3 regions of the Candidatus Enterococcus clewellii genome follow, and region 2 is predicted to be linked to each of the others. Evidence: riboswitches for the same ligand, from Rfam matches in the RefSeq annotation. Region 2 holds a riboswitch; each other region holds the start of a gene.
What was found. A riboswitch is a leader RNA that binds a small molecule or an ion and turns the genes downstream of it on or off. The one in region 2 is predicted to bind magnesium.
Positions count from the first base shown of each region.

Region 1: another riboswitch for magnesium. It lies ahead of mgtA (magnesium-translocating P-type ATPase); the one in region 2 lies ahead of A5888_RS17255 (LCP family protein).
Region 3: another riboswitch for magnesium. It lies ahead of A5888_RS11870 (MgtC/SapB family protein); the one in region 2 lies ahead of A5888_RS17255 (LCP family protein).

Region 1 is NZ_CP147247.1:1,164,516-1,171,504, forward strand. It holds gene mgtA (magnesium-translocating P-type ATPase) at 1-1,645, opposite strand, end outside; M-box (ykoK) riboswitch at 1,885-2,053, opposite strand; gene A5888_RS05455 (DUF3329 domain-containing protein) at 2,436-3,806, shown strand; gene trxB (thioredoxin-disulfide reductase) at 4,011-4,946, opposite strand; gene A5888_RS05465 (GNAT family N-acetyltransferase) at 5,170-5,745, opposite strand; gene A5888_RS05470 (ABC transporter ATP-binding protein) at 5,849-6,989, opposite strand, start outside.
Region 2 is NZ_CP147247.1:3,669,826-3,676,814, forward strand. It holds gene A5888_RS17235 (YfhO family protein) at 1-1,007, shown strand, start outside; gene A5888_RS17240 (reverse transcriptase family protein) at 1,404-2,411, shown strand; gene A5888_RS17245 (hypothetical protein) at 2,564-2,941, opposite strand; gene A5888_RS17250 (helix-turn-helix domain-containing protein) at 2,955-3,449, opposite strand; M-box (ykoK) riboswitch at 4,231-4,399, shown strand; gene A5888_RS17255 (LCP family protein) at 4,651-5,577, shown strand; gene A5888_RS17260 (FtsW/RodA/SpoVE family cell cycle protein) at 5,574-6,767, shown strand; gene A5888_RS17265 (FtsW/RodA/SpoVE family cell cycle protein) at 6,748-6,989, shown strand, end outside.
Region 3 is NZ_CP147247.1:2,482,186-2,489,174, forward strand. It holds gene pepV (dipeptidase PepV) at 1-569, opposite strand, end outside; gene mgtA (magnesium-translocating P-type ATPase) at 716-3,358, opposite strand; gene A5888_RS11865 (GNAT family N-acetyltransferase) at 3,792-4,277, opposite strand; gene A5888_RS11870 (MgtC/SapB family protein) at 4,282-4,989, opposite strand; M-box (ykoK) riboswitch at 5,089-5,259, opposite strand; gene A5888_RS11875 (NAD(P)H-hydrate dehydratase) at 5,589-6,416, shown strand; gene A5888_RS11880 (IS4 family transposase) at 6,935-6,989, opposite strand, start outside.

The DNA of each region.
Region 1 (6,989 bases), 2.1 Mb from region 2:
TTTTAGCAACGATATCGTTATCTCCTGTCAGCACCTTTACATTAACGCCATGCTCATGAAGGGATTTGATCGCTGTAATAGCAGATTTCTTCGCTGGATCTAAGAAGCCCATAAAACCAATCAAAGTCATATTCTTTTCGTCATCAGTACTATAGATTGCTTCGTTATGCACATCTTTTTTCACTGCAACTGCGATTACACGCATGCCTTGCTCGTTCATTCGGCGATTGACATCTCGCATTTTTTGGCGTAGTTCAGCAGTCAGCGGAACGATTTGTCCATCAATTTCAGCATGCGTACACACCTCTTCCATCTCTTCCACTGCACCTTTTGTTACCATGAATTGGTGCCCATCGGCATTTACAACCACCGTCAGTCGTCTCCGAGAAAAGTCAAACGGTATCTCATCCAGTTTAGCTATTGATTTAAAAGGTGTTTCACGCTCATTTTCTGCGTAAAAGTTGATTACCGCAATATCCATTAGGTTCTTCCAACCAGTTTGATAATGTGAGTTTAAAAATGCCATATCTAAAACTTGGTCATTTTCAATCCCTAAAGGATTCAAGTGTTGTACGAGTACGACTCTATCTTCCGTGATTGTGCCAGTTTTATCTGTACATAGAACATCCATGCCACCTAAATTTTGGATAGATGGCAACTCTTTTACAATAACTTTATGCTTCGATAAGCTCAGTGCACCTTTTGCAAGGTTACTTGTCACGATCATCGGCAACATTTCAGGTGTTAAGCCGACAGCGACTGCAATTGCGAAGAAAAAGGCTTCACTCCACTCCCCTTTTGTCAGACCATTGATCAAGAAAACAATTGGAAATAGGACCATGACCATTCGCAGCAAGAATTTACTGACCTTTGTCAATCCAATATCAAACGATGTTTTTCCTCGTTGTGTCGTAGCATTCTTAGCAATATCTCCAAAGAACGTGTTCTGGCCGGTTTTCAATATAATTGCTTTTCCCTGACCACTTAATACATCGGTTCCCATAAATACTAGGTCCTGCATATCTAAAGCCGATATATCCTGCTGATTCTTTTCAACACCGGCATCGACAAATTTTTCGACAGGCATTGATTCTCCTGTCAACGAAGACTGGTTGATAAACAAATCCTTCGTCCAAATCAGCACAGCATCTGCCGGAATCATATCGCCTGTTGCCAACGTAATGATATCTCCCGGAACCACTTCATCCATCGGAATTTCTCTCGTTACGCCCTCTCTGGTTACTGCTGTCGTATTTTCAATCAGTTCTTTCAATGCCAAGCTGGCTTTTTGTGAACGATATTCTTGGATAAACGTGATGACAACACTAGCCAAAATCATCAATCCCATTACAATTGCTGCTTCAAAGTCCTTAGTTAGTGCGGATACAATCATCAATAATGCCAGTACATAAACAAATGGATCTTTGAATGCTTCAAGGAACATCAACACAGCAGGTGTCGGTTTTTGAGCAGATATCTCGTTCGGACCATATTCCTCCAAACGTTTTTCTGCATCTTCTTCAGACAATCCTTTCTCAGATGTCCGCAATTCCATCATCAATTCTCTTTCAGACAGCAGAGCTAATTTCTTTAGCTCTTGTTCTTTTGTTCCTTTTCTAATTTCTGTTAATTTTTTATTCATCATGATACTTTCCCCCCGTATTTTACCTGACGGAGAAAGGAAACATTCTATCTATCCAGCCAGGTAAAGATTATTTTTGCTTCGCCTCTGATGTGGGTCTTCCATGATAATCTTCCTCTCTGTACGCTTATTTAAAAATCAAATATTCTGAAAATCATTTATGCAGTCTTTCGTAGCTTTTCAAAAAACAAACGAAAAAACCGCACACTCAACAACAGAGTATGCGGCATTAAAAGGCATAATTATCTTCTCCATCGTTGAGCTTTAGCACTATAGGGCGTAGATAATTTCTTATCAGCTACATTATGGATGACCTTCACGACCATCCCTGTTCAACCAACTAAGAGTCTCTCGATTCTTTCGCGGCAGCAGCATATGTCCATATAGGAGCCTCACCTAACAATTCATCTATTCAATTCTTCAATCAAATTCATAATAAATGATTCTCTAATAAAAGTCAAAACAAATACAACCGTTTTTTTATTTTTTTCATTGTTATTGATTCGCTATTTATGACAAGCATCGATTTAGAGTGATTACAAATTTCCTTTAACCATTATATATAATTTTAAATATTCTTGTTATATTTATTCGATAAAACAATTAGATAAAATTGTTAAAAAGACAAAAAAATAGTTAGAATGCTAAAGGATATATGCTAAAATAAATGGTGGTATTCATCTCCATCCTACCAATAAGAATGGAGAAGTTAAATCAATTTACTCAAAATGCCATTCTAGTTATTGAAAAATGATATTTATGCTCACTATTTATAAGGAGAGAAAAAAATAAAATGAACAGACGTTCACGTCACCACATACAAGAGCAGAAACAAGGTAACTCTAGCCTATATATTATCAGTGTTATTGCCTTTATTTTTCTATTTATTCTTAACTCAATTACTTGGTATACATCAGATGATTATATTTACCATTTTTTTTACCAAGATTTCATGCCCAATAGTGCAACAAAAGAAATTACAGGACTATGGGATTTGCTTCATTCCCAATGGAATCATTACTTGACATGGAACGGACGCTTTGTTGGACATACATTAGTACAGCTCTTCATGCAGTTTGACAAAGTTTATTTTAATATTATCAATAGTATTGCATTCATCCTATTAGCATTAGTCATTACTGCTATCGTGTCCAATTATAGAAATAGCAAAATCACAGGTTTTCATTTTGCTATTACTTTAATTCTCCTTTGGTTCTTTATTCCCGAGTTTGGAAAAACAGTACTTTGGGTTTCCGGATCAGGAAATTACTTATGGACAGCCTTGATATATTGCTCAGTTATCCTGTTCTTTCTAATAAATAACAATAAAAAGAGCAGTTGGATGTTATGTTTAATCGCGTTTACTTTTTCATTTTTTGCAGGAGCGACGAATGAGAACTCTGGTCCCGCAGCTATTAGTATTTTGGGTATCTTTTTTTTATTTAATTATTTTGACAATTATAAAATAAGGTTTTGGCAGTTAGGTTGCATTATTACTGGATTTGTTGGAAGTTATGTATTGATACAATCACCTGGAGCAAAAAATAGAAGTGATATAAATATTGATTGGTCTCAAATAAAACATTCTATATCTCAATTACAAAAATGCTATTTTGAACATTTAAACTTGTTACTGATAATTTTTTTCTTACTCTTCTTAGTTTTAATCCTACGGAAGATGATTAAAAAAAATGACTTGATATTCCTCTTCGCATTTTTAATCGGATCTGCTGCTTCACTTTATTCTTTAGCATTGTCAGACCAATACCCATTGAGAACACTTTTTGGCTCTGTTGTTTTTTTGATTATTGCCACAATATATTTAGTAGATATCCTATTAAACTATTACAAAAATCACGTTATCTTTTCTAGAAAACTAAAAGCAATATTCCTTATTTTGTGCATAGTCCCATTCTTAGTATCATATAGTTACGTTTTCATTGATAATTATAATACCTATAAAACAGTAATACGGGGTGTAAAAATAGTAGAGACTAGCGATCCCGATAGTCATGTGATTATTTCAATTCACAAGCAAACTGACAATCTATATAATGCTTACAATGGAACAAATAATTTGTCCGAATCTCCTGATGCTTGGTTCAATAGTTGGATGGCTAAGTACTACGGAGTAAAATCAATTGAGGGACGAGTAGAAGAATGATTTACTCAGCCTCTCTTTAATTTTTAGCTTTTGAAATCAAACAGACTTGTTTTCTCTCTTACTCTGAAATAAGTGAAAAAACAAGTCTATTTCTTTTAGATTAGCATACAACATATCTTTATATACACAGGACATAATTATAGTACCATTAGATCAAAAAAATCCATTCACCTAGATTATCTCTAAGTAAATGAATTTTTCTATTTATTCACTAACTGTTGCTTCTTCTTTCAGAGACTCAAGGTAATTGTATACCTGTTGTCCGGCAATACCACCCTCACCAACAGCTGTTGTGATTTGACGTAGTGTTTTTTCACGAACATCGCCGATTGCATATACACCTGGTATTGCAGTTCTCATTTCTTGATCAGTGATGATCCAGCCTTCTTCATTCGTGATGCCACTGTTTCTGAACGGTTCTGTCAGCGGATCTAAGCCCACGTAGATGAACACGCCGTCAGCAGCGACTTCTTTCACAGTCTCTGTTTTAACGTTCTTCAATTGTACGCCTGTAACAACCATGTCGTTACCCACGATTTCTTCCAGAACAGTATCCCACTCGAAAGCAATTTTTTCGTTTGCAAATGCACGATCCTGAATGATTTTTTGGGCACGCAGCTCATCTCTACGATGGACAATCGTTACTTTTGATGCAAACTGAGTCAAATAAATGGCTTCTTCAACGGCTGAATCGCCGCCACCAATGACCATCAACTGTTTATTCCGGAAGAACGCACCGTCACAAACTGCACAATAAGAAACGCCACGGCCCGCATATTCTTCTTCTCCTGCAACACCTAGTTTTCTATGAACACAGCCTGTTGCAATGATTACAGATTTCCCTTGATAGGTCGTGTCTTCACAGATGATTTCCTTGTAACTGCCATGATCCTTGATATCCTGAACCATACCATAGACATTTTCTGTGCCAAATTTTTCTACACTTTCATACATTTTCATCGATAAATCGGGACCCATGATCGAATCAAAGCCTGGATAATTTTCGATTTCAGCAGTATTGTTCATCTGCCCACCAGGAACACCTCTTTCAATCATCAAAACAGATAAGTTTGAACGGGAGGCATAAAGTGCTGCTGTCATTCCAGCAGGGCCTGCACCGATTATAATTACATCATACATCATTCATCTTCCTCTTCTCTTTATAAAAGTGTTCGCGCGATTTTCTCACACTCACTTGCTTAGTTTGCACAATATAGCTCTCTATCAAAATAAGATTTCACTATGTACTCTTGAAACAAAGCTAAAACAACAAAGCAATTTAGTCTCTTAATCAAGTATATTCACTTTACAACCTAACTACTTGATTGTCTACTTTTCTGCCTAAGTATTGACCTATCCTATCTTACCATATTTCGTTTATTTTGGAATTCATTTTTTTAGATTTGAGTGCAGCATCTACCTTTTGCTTCCAGCGCTCTTTGGTAAATAAATAGTCATAAGAGTCGAATCGCTGATTTAAAGATTCAGAGAAAAACTCACCTTCCTGTTCAAATAAAAATCCACACTTTTCAATCACTCGTTTAGAGGCACTATTTTGTTGGAAACAGCATGCATATACAAAATGAATACCATTGGAAAATAAATGATCTAGCATCGCCTCAATCACCTCAGTCATGATTCCTTTATTTTGATGGTCAGGGTGTAGCACAAACCCTAGCTCTTTTGTGTCTGCTCTCCCTGCCTCAGAATCGTTATGGACAGAAATATGTCCGATCACTTCTTGCTCCCGTAGACTAAAAATCGCATATACCTGATTATTCTTTAAAAAATTGGTCAGCATTTGCTGGGTCTCTTCCAGCGATTCATGATGCCTCCAACCAGCACTTTCGCCAATACCAACTAGCTTTGCATAAGCATGCAAAGGGAACAAATCGGCCCTCTGAAAATGTCTTAAAATCGTTCGCTCTGTAGTAATCACTACCGACCCTCCCATCATTAATAAAAAGCTGACAGCCAAGTTGCAATCCGTCTCATATCCGACACGATCGCTCCTCTGCTGTCAGCTAAATAGATATCTTCTATTATACTTCGCTATTCTGTAATTTGTACATATCTGCATAGAGTCCTTGTTCTGCCAGCAGCATTTCATGACTTCCCTGTTCAACAATGTTTCCTTTTTCAAGAACCAAAATCAGATCAGCATCACGGATTGTCGAAAGTCGATGGGCAATGGCAATCGTTGTTCTACCTTGTCTCATATTAGCAAGGCCTTCTTGAATCAAGCCCTCTGTCTCTGTGTCAATATTGGCTGTCGCCTCATCCAATACTAAAATTTTTGGATCGGTGACCATGGTTCGAGCGAAGGAAATCAATTGACGTTGTCCACTAGAATAGCTGGCGCCACGCTCGATCACTTTCGCCTGATAACGTTTAGGTAATGTTTCAATGAACTTGTCTGCTTGAACAAAGCGAGCTGCTTCTCTGATTTGTTCATCTGTAATACTCGGATTCAGCATTCGAATATTCCCCGCAATATCGCCATAAAACATGAACGCATCTTGAAGGACCAGCCCCATTTTTTCGCGCAGCTCAGTCATCGGATACTCACGAATGTCACGATCATCAATCAATATCTCGCCCTCATAAAATTCATAGAAACGCATCAACACATTGATAATCGAGCTTTTCCCACTTCCGGTATGACCAACCAACGCAATTGTTTCGCCAGGATTTGCAATAAAGCTAATATTTTTTAACACGTAATTTGTGCCATCATAAGAGAAGCTGACATCTCGAAACTCAATTTTCCCTCGTTTTATTTCTCCAGTTGCCTTGTCATCCTGTTGCGGTGTCAGTTCCTCTGTATCAAAGATTTTTAAGATCCGACTGCCTGCAACTATTCCATCGGTGAATATACTTAAGAAATCCATCATTTGAGTCATTGGTTGAAAGAATGCTTGTACATAAGTCACAAAAGCATAAACCAGCCCCACTTTGATTGGTGATTCCAACGCATCAAATCCAAAGAGGGTCAAAACAGCAGACACCGCCAGAGCATAAAGTAAATTGATGATTGGGCTTAGCAACAAAGAGTTTACACGAATCATCGCAAGCTTTGTTTGCAGATATTCTTCATTCGTCGTTTCAAATTCACTCTCCAAACGCTTTTCTTGACGGAATTGTTGGATGATCTGCATGCCTGATATATACTCATTCAGCTTC
Region 2 (6,989 bases):
TTGCTAGTGAAAACACTGTATTTGATTCTAAGCACTTAGAAACGAATAATCTTGAAGTTGTTACGTATACGAGAGAAGATGAGGAGGAGCCGATGGAAATCACCTATAAAGTGGCGGTTCCTGCAAAACAGCAAGCATATTTGACTCTTTATCAAGCGGAATCGGATGGTGTGATCGGTGCCCCCAATATGAAAGCCGAGGTTAATGGAACGACGCACTCCTGGATGTTCGGCAGAGTAGGCCAATACATTTCTTTAGGATACTATGAAGAGGCTCAGACGGTACAGGTGAAGGTGACCTTTACGTATTCAAAAGAATCAGATAAAGAAAAATCAATGATTCTGTTAAAACCTGATGTTGCGTTGATGGATACAGATCAATTTGTGTCAACGGTAGAAAAGATACAGAAAAAAGGAGTAGAGATCGATGTTAAAGGACGCAAAGCCTCTACCTCCGTTGCGTTGAAAGAAGATCAAATTTTGATGACGACGATTCCATACGATAAAGGCTGGAAAGCCTACGTGGATGGGAAAGAGGTAGCGATTCCAACCTTTAAGGATGCGTTTTTGACTATTCCGTTGACTGCCGGGAAATATACGGTTGAACTGGTGTACTTCCCTTATGGGATGAGGCTGGGGCTCTGGATTGCTGGTGGCAGTATTCTGCTATTTGGTGCTATAGTGTTCTGGTTGAAGAAAAAACGACAGGATGAGCCGCAACTGATTATGGATATAGCTGAGGAACATAAGGCAAGCAATCCAGGGGATAAGCAGCATGGTTCAGGTGAAAAACAAGAGAGAGCTATCGAACGTCTGATCGATCAAAACGATGTATCTAAAGAAGAAGCATCGGAAAAAACAGAACAACAAAAATCGCTGCTAACAGAGTTTACTTTTTCTCGGGGAGAGGATGAGTCAATCTCATTTAAACTATCTACAAGTGAAATAAAAGAAAAGAGATCGATGGAAGAACAACCTTTAGATGACGGAAAAGATACAGATGCATAGGTAAAATACAAAAGACTTGGTTCATTTGGAATGCCCACAATTAATAGTTTAAAATACTCATTTTTTGAGTGGACAAGTATAACTCCTTCTTTTGAACGATTATCTTTCTACTGTGGCTCTTTTTTTCACTCCGTCAACATGCTAGAATAAAAAGGTAGAGTAAAAATGACAGAGATGATAGCGCATGCGATCGTCCAGATCGATCTGATGGTGAGTCACCATCGGAGAGGAATAAGGGATTATATTCACTGTAAGCTGATCAATGTACGCCCGCACATTTCATGTGCTTCCGCCTTCGGCTTTGTACATCTCACAACTTACAGTATCGAATTTTTGTGTCGTCTCTGTCGTTCTTGCTTATTCGAGCATAAGGAAGCATGGAGTAGGAGACTGCTTATGAGTAGGGATATATGGAAATATATAACAGTAGAACAATGTAATGAGTTCTTGTTGTCATTTCAACTGTTGGGTGAAACAACGCTTTCGAATAAGGAACAAATTACTTGTTTATACAGCCTCAGCAATACTCTTGAAAAACATTATGAACAATATACACTAGTGAAAAGTAATGGTGGGACAAGAAAAATCACGAAGCCGGATGAGCGCTTGAAACTGGTTCAGAAAAATATTTTAGCCAATATCTTGTCCCAACGAAGTGTGTCAATCTATGCGACTGCTTATCAAAAAGGCGTTGGATTGATTATGAACGCACAGCCGCATACGGAGAAACAACAGATTTTGAAACTGGATATTGAAGATTTTTTTGATAGTATTTCTTTTTCGCAGGTCTATGCGTATGGGTTTCCTCGTAGCTATTTTCCAAAAGCTACAGCAGGATTATTAACCAATCTCTGTTGCTACAATCATTGCTTGCCTCAAGGAGCGCCGACCTCTCCGATGATTTCCAATCTAGTTTTAAGAAGCTTTGATGATTCTATTGGTCAGTGGTGTGTGGAAAAAGGAATCAGCTACACTCGCTTTTGCGATGATATGACATTTTCCGGTACATTTGATGCTACAACAGTGAAAAATAAGGTACAGGCCTTTTTAGTTGAGCTCGGATTTTCGCTCAATAAAAAGAAAACTAGAGTGATTTCCAAGCATGAACAACAAACAGTAACCGGGATTGTAGTAAATGAGAAATCTCAAGCGCCAAGAACCTATCGAAAACAGCTGCGCCAAGAAATCTATTATTGCATGAAGTTTGGTGTTTCTTCACATATAGCACGTAAAACGGCTGTTGCTCCGCACTTGATTGAGCAGAGAACGATTGAAAATTATCTGCTTTCGCTATTGAGTAAGACCAATTTTATTTTGCAGATCAATCCTTTGGACGAAGAATTTCTACAGGCTAGAACACAGCTGAAAGTTCTCTTGACTGAACATCGTCAAGTATACAGATAAATAAATGTATAAAGAAAAATGAGAAGTGGTTGAACCATTTCGTGAACTATAAAAATCAAAAACAGGCCTACCAATCATGTGCAAACGATTGGTGGGCCTGTTTTATTTTGGGAAAGCAATTCCAAACTGCTAAGCCCAAGTAAGCTTTCGCTTTAGAATGTATAAGCTAAAACACTGAGCACGACAAGTGTAAAGAAAATGGTGCCGATCATCATAAGTTCAAATTTTTCTACTGTTTCTTTTTTAGAATGTGATTGCTCATCAATGAATGTAAGCTCAGGAAAGGTAACAGATAGATACTTTTTGAAAGGTTGCGTGTAGGGAGTGAGTGCGACAATGACCTCACTACTATTTTCCTCTAAAAGCTCTTTGATCTCTTGAAAAGAAACGATTTCCCAGGAAATATCTTTCCTTGATTCTGTGACGTGTCGAAGCAGGTCGTCCGACAGAGTGGCTTCGTGAGTTGTTGTCAGTTGACTTGATAGTTGGAAATCAATTTTGTCCATGCTTGTTAGAACATAACCCTTCATAAGATACCTCCTTTTATGTGAAGCTTGTCGAAGTAGCTACTGCGAAAATAAGTACGATAAGAATGACAACCGTGTAGAGTATTTTTTCAGATACAGCTTCTAGCTTTTTCATGTATAGTGCGTAAATACCCAGAATCAGCAGTGAAAGAACCGCATAAAAAATGACCACTCCATTGTTGTTTATTTTATGAAAAATAGCGAAGATCACAGTGGTTAATGAAACGATAAATAGAACAACTGTGCTGTTTCTGGCGTATTTTTGCCTCTGTTGATTTGCTTCTTTTTGCATCGTAGAATCAATTGCTTTTTTGAGAATCAACTGCTCTAAAGGAATCTTGTATAACTCGCTTAACATAATCAAATTGGAAATATCTGGAAAAGTCTTATTATTTTCCCACTGTGAAATTGCTTGACGAGAAACGAAAATTTTATTGGCTAATTGCTCTTGTGTCAGGTGATGCTCTTCTCGTTTTGTTTTTAAATGAGCACCAATATCCATTGTGTCCATCTTTGTCCTCTTCTCTTTTTCAAATTTTCCACACCCTTATTCTAAAATAAATACTAAGAAAAGCAAAGAAAGTATGGCTTTCTTCCTTGGTGTTAGTAGGTTTCTTGAACAATTGAAAGAATTGGATTGATGATACACTTCTCTATTTAAGAAAGGATAATGAGTACGATGGACCCTGTGAAGTTAGTTTTAATCGTAAAATGAGACTGGCAAAGTAGCTGATTGTATATCAACTTGCCTGTCGAATACGATAATCTCGCCCACTGAGTTATCACTGTATCTGAAACGTTCGGAGTTATCTAAATAGTTTTAAATGTAATCTATATTATTTGGTTGTTCACAATCACAGTAGCCGACTTTTCAGTGGGATGAAAAGCATTTTATTTATTGCCTTAATAGAGTCTGAAATCGAGCTGAATGAAAAAGATAAAATAACTGTTGAATCTAATTTTTTGATATCAGAAGGTTATTTAATACACAAGGGAAATCGCTATTGTTGCATCTGTAATTACATGATTTTTTCAGTTTCAATAGAACACTTATAAAAAGAAATACAATACAAATATCCTGTATTTATTAAGAAGAGATAAAGAAAGGATTAAGGAAAGGTAAAGGTTTTATTTTATTTACTCAGCCGTTTTTTAACGAGATGAAATGGCTGCGGCCGACTGTTATGATGATCAATAAAAATAACATGAATTATTTTTTTCGAGTACTAGTCATCGGCTTAATATTTGGACGGTTGACTTCTTTTTGCTAACACTTTATAGTCGTGAAGAATTGAATGACTTGTTAGGTGAGGCTCCTATACAAACACAGGCTGCTGCTCAGATTTGTCGAAAGACAGTAATGGGTAGAACAGGGATTGCCGAATTAAGGCTTTTCAAAAAGCAGCTAAAAGCACCGCTTTTTACGTTGTATAGTGCTAAAACTCAACGAAGAGAAAACTGAACGTAGCTGAAGACGGTATAGAACTGTCTATTCAGCCATGCCTTCATTTCCCAGCACTTTCGTTGATCCTTTATGACGAAAGTGATTTTTTATTTTTGCAGAGGATTTTTGAATAGAAGAAGGGGATGGAACAAAAGTGTGTAATTTCCCTCGCCTGGTTTATCAGAAGAAACGGGTCTTGTTAATGCCGAAAACAAGTTTTTCATTCAACGGAACGTTCATAAATAATTGGAAAGAGAGGAAGTTAGAAATGAAGAAAAGATGGCAATGGCTGATTGTTTGTCTACTTTCCCTGTTTTTGGCTGCTGTACTATTTTTTTGTTACTCTGTCATTAATTTTCATAAAGGAAAAAAACAGTCTCAGCTACAAGTAAATACCAAGAAGAATGAATCCTTTTTAGGGGATGAACGCTCAGAAACCGGAGAAATCACTGTTTTACTGATCGGAGATGATGGTCGGGAGGATGATGAAGATGGTGGGAGATCGGATACATTAATGGTGCTCAATTATGATACAACAAAGAAGGAGCCAAAGGTCATCTCAATCATGAGGGATGTATACGTGAATATACCCGGAGTTGGCATGGACAAAATCAATGCTGCGTATGCTTATGGAGGAGCAGCATTGACAAAGGAGGTCATAAACGATTCTTTTGGGCTGCCAATCAATTATTACGCAGCGATAGATTTCAAGATATTTAACCAACTGATTGATGATTTTTTCTCCGAGGGAGTCCAAATTGATGCTGAAACATCATTTGAACTAGATGGTGTAGAAATAAATCAGGGAGAGCAGCTTATGGATGGTTATAGCTTGCTGCAGTATGCCAGATTTCGTATGGATGGTGAAGGAGATTTTGGCAGAGTACGGCGTCAGCAGCAGGTTGCAGACAGCTTGATCAAGCAAGCAAAAAGCGGACTGCCGATTGCAAGATTGCCTCGTTTGCTGGGAGCAGCAATTGGATATGTCGATACCGATCTTCCTTATGATGTTTTATTGGATGTTGGGAAGAATTTCCTGTTTGGACAGATTGGAGAGCTTCAGACTTTATTAGTACCGGTGGAAGGCAGCTGGATGTTCAACGATTACACACCGTCCGGCAGTGTCTTGGAGATTGATACAGTAGAAAATCAATTAGCAATAGAGACCTTTTTGCGTGTCGGAGAAGCACCATGAAGCAGCTGACAAAAAGAGTCTATTTGGATTGGTATTTGTTTCTACCCTATTTCGTTTTATGCGTGGTGGGAATTCTTTTAGTGTATAGTGCAAGTTCTTATCAGTTGATGCTTAATGAGTTGAGCATAGGAAGCAAGGGGTGGAAGCAGCTTTCTTCTTTTATTATTAGTATGATCTGTTTATTTTGTGTTTATCGAGTGAAACTATCGATTTTTAGAAGCAAAGGCTTTCTTTTTTTATTGATGATTCTAACTATTTTTCTTTTGATTTTTACTTTAAGCAAAGGAGTAACCGCCGGTGGAGCTGTTCGCTGGATAGATCTGGGATTCATGATTTTTCAACCATCAGAGCTGGTCTCACTGACATTACTTCTCTATTTGAGTAGAGTTACGTCCAATCGTCCGGCAGACTGGCCATTTTCATTTCACTATTATAAAAAAGCAATCGTTCTTTGCTTGCTTCTTATTGTTTTGGTAAGTTTGCAACCTAATCTTGCCGCTGGAGCGATGATTTTTATACTAGTTTTATTTATGCTACTTGCAAGCGGCTTGTCTCCATATTTTACTATTCTTCCAATCGTTGGTTTCATTGGTGTTAGAGAAGGGCTAAGTCGCTTGTTGTTAAGCGGATCAGTTGACTGGCTGCCAGATAAATTTGCTTATCTGGTCACGCGCTTCAAGGTAATGGAAAATCCGTTTATCGATCCAACAGGAATTGGGCATCAGTCAGCTAGTGCCTATTATGCAATCTATAATGGTGGTCTGTTTGGCCGAGGTCTAGGTAACGGAATTCAAAAAAAGGGGTTTTTGCCTGCATCAGATACAGATTACATTTTTGCAACAGCTATTGAAGAATTAGGGTTGCTTGGCGGGTTACTGCTTCTTTTTCTGGTTTTTTTCATGATTATTCGACTATATCAACTCTCTATTCGTTCGAAGAATCTTTATAACTCTCAATTGTTTCTTGGTTGTGGCACAATTTTGCTATTACAAGTGGCAGTGAATGTTGGCAGTTTATTAGGCTACATCCCACTGACGGGTGTGACGTTCCCCTTTTTAAGTTATGGCGGTTCAAGTCTTTTGATACTGAGCATCACTTTGGGACTAGCCTTGAATGCTCGAGCAACGGAGCTAAGGGAAGAGGGGCTGAAAAGAAAGGGAGGAAAACGAGATGAAAAAAGAGCAAAATGACTGGCTGAATTATGCCTTGTTGTTGCCTGTTTTTTTACTGGTTATTGTCGGTTTTTTTGCGCAGTATGGAGCATTTGAAGCAGATGTAACAGTTGTTGAATCCTTTCCTTTATTGCGTAAACAATTTTTATGGACCATTCTGGGGACCATTTGTATGCTGGTTACATTGTGGATTCCTCTACATGTTTTATGGAAAGCAACACCCATTATTTATGGTATGAG
Region 3 (6,989 bases), 1.2 Mb from region 2:
GTCACATTTCCTTTTTCCCCATTGATTATTGGAAACTCTGCATCTGGAGAAAAACCGAAGTCCGGTGCTTCTTCATGTTGGAAGTAATAATCCATATCCGCCCAGCCGCTTTCTTCATCGCTTCCGATAACAAAACGGATTTTTTTAGATAATGGCAGACCTAAATCTTTGATGATTTTTAAGCCATAATAAGCGGCCATTGTTGGTCCCTTATCATCACTTGAACCACGGGCATAGATTTTGCCATCTTTGATTACTGGCTCATAAGGATCAGTATCCCAGCCATCACCGGCAGGAACAACGTCCATATGTCCGAAAACACCCAATGTTTCATCGCCCTCGCCATACTCGATATGACCTGCATAGTTATCAACATTTTTCACAGTAAAGCCATCTCTCTCGCCATAAGCCAGCATGTGCTTTAACGCAGCTTTCGGACCAGGCCCAAACGGTGCATCCGCCGTCATTTTATCGTCTTCTCGCTCACTGTTGATACGTAGTATGTTTTTCAAATCTTCCAGAAGCGCTTCTTTGCGGTCTTCTACTTCTTTTTGCCAATTGATTGTCATTCTATTCGTCACTCCTATTCATTAATCTACCTTCCCATCATACCATTATCTCGTCTAAAAATAAAAAAAGTTCTGCTGAATCATCAAAACAGCTGAGGGAGTTTGCTACCGCCCTCAGCTGCTCTATCATTTTCTTTCCTTGTGCCTCAAAGAAGCTCTTGGTAACGTCTCATATAAACATTTTTGATCACAGTTACTAATGCCATATAGCAAGCGATCGTTCCGATCAGCCATGGCCAGTAATTTGCAGGGAGTGCTACTAGCCCCAGATTTTGACCAAATGTAGTGAATGGTAGGATAGAGCCCACCCCTATGCCCAGAGTCGTGATTACCGTTAATACAAAAGAAGCACGACTTTGTAAAAATGGGATCTTCGGTGTTCTTAATGCATGAAGTACCAACGTCTGTGTCCAAAGCGACTCTACAAACCAACCAGCATGGAACAACGCCATGAACGCAATCTGCTGTTCTGGTGTTAAGGTATGGTAACTACCGCCGAGTACTGCCGGGCAGATAACGAAATACATCAATAAGTAGGTCGTAATGTCAAAAACTGAACTGGTTGGTCCCAGCCATACCATGAATTTCCCAATACTAGAAGCGTTCCATTTTTTCGGCTTCTCCAAATATTCTTTATCCATATGATCCCATGGTATAGACATGCAGGAAATATCATAAATCAAATTCAGGAAAAGCAGCTGTAATGGCAGCATCGGTAAAAATGGCAAAAATGTGCTTGCTACGAGTACGGAAAACATATTTCCAAAGTTTGAACTGGCTGTTGCCTTGATATATTTCATGATATTACCAAATGTTTCCCGACCCGAAAGGATTCCCTGTTCCAGAATCATCAAATCTTTGTCTAATAAGATGACATCTGCGGATTCCTTCGCTATATCTACAGCAGTATCCACTGAAATCCCTACATCAGATGCTTTCATTGCAGGCGCATCATTGATTCCGTCACCCAGAAAGCCAACGGTGTGCCCATTCGCACGTAGCAGCTTGGTGATCCGAGCCTTTTGTTGGGGATTCAGTTTCACAAAAACATTGTGCTGCTCGATAACTTTTGATAGCTCATCATCATCTAGTTTAGCAATCTGTTGACCACTGATCAGCTCCTCAGCCCCTAATCCGACTTGTTTACAGACAGATTCAGTCACCAAAGCATTATCGCCAGTCAACACCTTAACACCTACACCATGGGAATGCAGTGCCTTCAGCGCTTGTTTAGTTGTCTCTTTCGGTGGATCTAGGAAAGCCAGATAACCAATCAAGACCATCTCTTGCTCATCCTTCACTGAAAATTCTCCAACAACGCTTGGATTGGTCTTTTGTGCTACACCAATCACACGCAGACCGTCACTATTCAACTCCTCAACCTTTTCTAAAATACCTTGTTTTACTTCTTCTGTCAGTTCAACGACCGTTCCTTCAAAGTCAACATAGCTGGAAATTGCCAACATTTCTTCCACAGCACCTTTAGTGATCATCTGTGTTTTACCTGTAGGATCTTCAACAACTACACTCATTCGACGGCGCTCAAAGTCAAAAGGAATCTCGTCTACTTTTTGGTAATGGATCGAAGCTGTATCCAACTCATCATTACTAGCATCAATAATCGCAACATCCAGCAGATTCTTCAAGCCAGTTTGATAATAGCTGTTTAGATAGGCATGACGTAAAACCCGTTCATCTTCTTGCCCATCGCAATTCATGTGGTATTCCAAAATAATCTTATCCTGCGTCAACGTTCCCGTCTTATCCGTACATAATATATCGATTGCACCAAAATTTTGAATCGAGTTCAAATTTTTGATTACTGTTCCCTTTTTGGCCATCGTCGTAGCACCTTTGACTAAATTTGTCGTTACGATCATTGGTAGCATCTCTGGAGTCAGACCAACAGCAACGGACAAACCAAAGAGAAACGCCTCCATCCAATCCCCTTTTGTAAACCCATTGATCACGATTACCGTTGGTGCCATCAAGGCCATAAATTTGATTAGCAGAAACGAAGTTTTTTGAATACCGAGATCAAAACTGCTTTTGATTGGTTTCGTAGCAAGCTCTTTTGCCACGTTGCCAAACAAGGTCCTATTTCCAGTCGAAACAACGATACCTTCTGCACTGCCACTGATTACATTACTTCCCATAAACACCAGATTCTCATAGCTTGTTTCTGTGTCATAATGCTGACTGGTATTTTCTGCACACTTTTCTACCGGGTAGCTTTCTCCGGTCAATGCGGACTGTGAAATAAACAAATCCTTTGTCTTTATCAAACGAATATCCGCCGGAATCATGTCCCCGGCAGATAGCTTGATTAAATCACCACAAACGACCTCTTCCATAGGAATCTCTTGAAATTCATTGTTACGTTTTACGGCAGTCGTAACCTTGACCATTGATTTTAGTTTTTCAGCTGCCTGATTTGATTTCACTGACTGAAAGAGTGTCATTGTCCCGCTCATGATAACCATCGTAAAAATGATGATAACGCCAAATAAATCCTTTTCTTCCGGTGGTACGATCACATATTCTGTCACAAAGGAAATCACACCTAAACTGATCAATACCAATGTGAATGGCGTAATATATGCTTTTATTACCTCTACTAGCCATGGTGTTTTTTTCCCATAAACGATTTTGTTGTCCCCAAATTTTTCCCGTGCTGCGCTCACCTGTGCTTCTGATAAGCCCTTTGCTGAGGTCTTGAACCAGTCAAAAACACTTGTTGCCGTCTTTCTTGCAAAAATTTCATAATTTGTATAGGGTGTTTGTTTCATTTTCTTTTCCAATTTTCTTACCTTCTCTCCTAAAGTGAAGCAGTGGCAAAATGGATAGACTTTTCAAACAAAGAAAAACGGTTGAAACAGTTGAACGATCGTCGCTCGCCAACTATTTTTCCTTTAAAAGAAATTCATGCGCAAAGCAATCTATTTTCAAAGCCTTCAATTATTTAAGGTCTTTGCTCTGCAGCAGCTCAATTGCTGCAATGATCCCAATTTTCGGATGGCTACAGCTGTTTCCTTTCTCTATAAAAACTATCCTCTGCTCTCTGCCGTAAAAGCACTGTTTTATCTGTTTATAAACAGGCCTTTTTGATCAGGGAGCAAGAAAAAAAGAGTCATCTATCAAGGGAGTACGCTGAAAACAAATAGACAATAATGTTCTCCGCACGCTTCTGATTCTTCTTTCCAAGATCCCTTTTTTCTCGAACTACTGTCGTCCATTTGTTTTCATCTCCCTTACCTCGTTTGTGATAAATCCGTTCTCTACATTCAGTTCTTTTTTGAATAATTTCAATTCAATCTGTCCATCTACATAGCTATCTAATACGCTCATATAATCAAGTTTTTCATAGAAGGACCAGGCCTGTTTTCTTCCTGTCAGAAAAATAATCTTATAGTTCATCACCGCAGCTAGCTTCTCTGCATAGCGCAACAGCTGTTTGCCAATACCTAAACCTTGACAACAAGAAGCAATCGCTACCTGCTTTACTTGGATCATCTTCTGATCGATCGGATGCATCAATAATGTTCCTACAACCTTTCCATCTCTGCGAACAGTCAAATGCAGATCGTTCTGTTCGTCTAAAGGAGCGGAAGTCAGCTGCTTTTGCCCCGAGTTTTTTTTCAACAGATCATTACGCAACTCGATGCCTGCCCAATAATCCCGACTATTCCATTGCACTACCGTAAACACTGTTTTACCATGATGTTTCCTCCTCTGCTAATTGATAGACCTCTATAACCTCTGGTATGTTGAATAAGTGAGTAATGATTTCTGTAATCGCCAGCTCACTATTTACTGCCGGCTCGATTTCAACAACTAACTGGGTACGTTTCCCCGTGAGATCCGAGCAGGAAAAACGACAGAATTTAAGAAAATAATGATCCAGCAGATGGACAATTTCTGTCCGAAGCATGACCTCGGCAGATCCCTTGCCAACGACCGATAGAAAAATTGGTGCGCCTTGTTCTCCTTCTTCTGATTGATTCTTTTTTGACCAGCAGTCCAATTTATACGAAAAAAACCGAATCAGCGTATTGACTAGCGTGATCATTCCTGCGGCACATCCACCTTCTACAAGATATCCCGAGCCAATCAAGGTTCCTACTGCTGCCGAACACCAAAGCGTTGCCGCTGTATTAAGACCTGTCACACTGAAACCATCTCTCAGAATCACTCCTCCGGCGAGAAAACCAACACCGCTAACAATTTGTGCCGCAATCCGACTAGGACTTCCATCCTCTGTGATCAACGTAGACAATACGGCAAATAATGTCGCCCCTAATGAAACCAGGACCATCGTTCTGATACCCGCAATCTTTTTCCGCCATTGCCGCTCCATACCAATAACTGCTCCTGCCAAGATACTGACGAGCATCGTTACCAAAAATGCATCATACCTCACCTCCTATACACTTTTGAAAATCAATACATGTCATCAATAACAAAAAGACCTCTCGCAAAAAAACTCAGCGAAAGGTCTGAAACTGCACAAAAAAAATGCTTATTGATCTAATCGTTGAGTTTTAGCACTATACAACGTAAAAAGCATTGCTTTTAGCTGCCTTATGAAAAGCCTTGTATTCGACAATTCCTGTTCTACCCATTGGCGTCTCTCGACATTTTTGGGCAGCAGCCTGTGTTTGTATAGGAGCCTCACCTAACAAATCGTATTTAATTTTCGAGTTGATAATAACAAAGGAAAAATAATCTGTCAACCGACTTCTTCCAGAAAAGAATTAGAATAACCCCCGTAAAAAAGAAAATCCTCTGTTTTACCAAACAAAGAAACCCTTTAAAAGAAAGACATTGCTCATTTCTAATAGATTCATTCATTCCATTTAAAAATTTTTTTATTTTTTTTGATTCTATTCCATCGATGTTAGAAATTCACAACAAGAAAAGAAGAAGAAAAAATCGCCCCTGCTTCCTTCTTGATGCTGTTCATTCAATCGCTCTTTGCAGTATACTTGTGTTACTAGAACAAAAAAGAAAGGAGAAATTATGCAGTGCTTATCAGAAAATATTTTAACTAAGGTCATAAAAAAACGACCCGAAAATAGCCATAAAGGAACATTCGGCAGGGCCGTACTAATTGGTGGAAACGCACAATATGGTGGAGCAATCATCATGAGTGCCCAAGCCGCAAGTCTCGCCGGTACTGGGTTAGTCACCGTGATTACTGACAAAAAAAATCATCCTGCTTTACATGCTCGACTACCTGAAGCGATGGTCGTTGATTGGCTCGATCAGCAACTGATCGATGAAGTAAGTCAGCAAGCCGATGTCTTGTTGATTGGCCCAGGTCTAGGGTTATCTCAACACAGCAAACTTTTGATTCAATCGGTCTTAGACAAGCAAACAGCGAAGCAGTGGCTCGTTATAGACGGTTCAGCAATCACGTTATTTGCAGAACAAAGACCGCAATTAAACTATCCTGAACAAGTAATTTTTACACCCCATCAGAAAGAGTGGGAACGTTTAAGTGGACTACCGATAGAAAAGCAAAGCACTGACAATAATCAGCTTGCACAACAAGCGTTGCTTGCTTCTGTCGTAGTTAAAAGTCATCGAACAGAAATCTATACAAAGCACGCAGTTTACACTAATCCACTTGGCACACCCGCCATGGCTACAGGTGGAATGGGGGATACTCTCGCGGGTATGATCACTGCATTTGTTGCTCAATTTCCAGACAAGGAAGACGCACTTTGCGCCGCTGTTTATCTCCACAGTTTGATAGGTGAAGCGTTGGGGAAAGAACGATATGTTGTTCTCCCGACAGAACTGGCTAATCAGCTTCCCTATTATATGAAACGCTTTGAGCAATAGGATTTTCACACCTGCTCCTTTCAAAAAAAGCAAATCTAGACAACAAAAAAGAGCGTGGGACATAACTCAAGTCCTACGCTTGTTCTGTATCTAAACCCGAATAAACGGTGGGCCAGAAGCAACTACTAGTAGCGAGCTGCGTCGATGTCCGCTCAACACTCGTAGGCCCTAAACTGCGACGAGCCACAAGCGAGAATGCATCAGTGGTAAACCATTGTGTTTCAAGGCTCTTCGACAATAAGCTGAAATTCAGCAAAAATTTGTCATGAAGCAATTTTCGTGAATTCCATCTTATTGCTTAGAATCACTGTGATTGCTCTTTTGAGCAGAACAGATGATGAAAAGTACCTACTTGGTAACATCGTCAACTTAAAGAATAGAGAAAAAAGAAAGCGTAGCTATCTGTTAGTAAAGAGAGTATAAAATCACGTATTGCGTACTTGACTAGATAATTGAAGGAGTAACTAAGAAAAAAAGCAAAAAAAAGCTTCTCTCTGAATAAAATGAAGACTGCTTTTTTAAAAACTAGGTTTTTGATTTTGTTTATATTTATTGTGGTGTTTGTATTTTCGT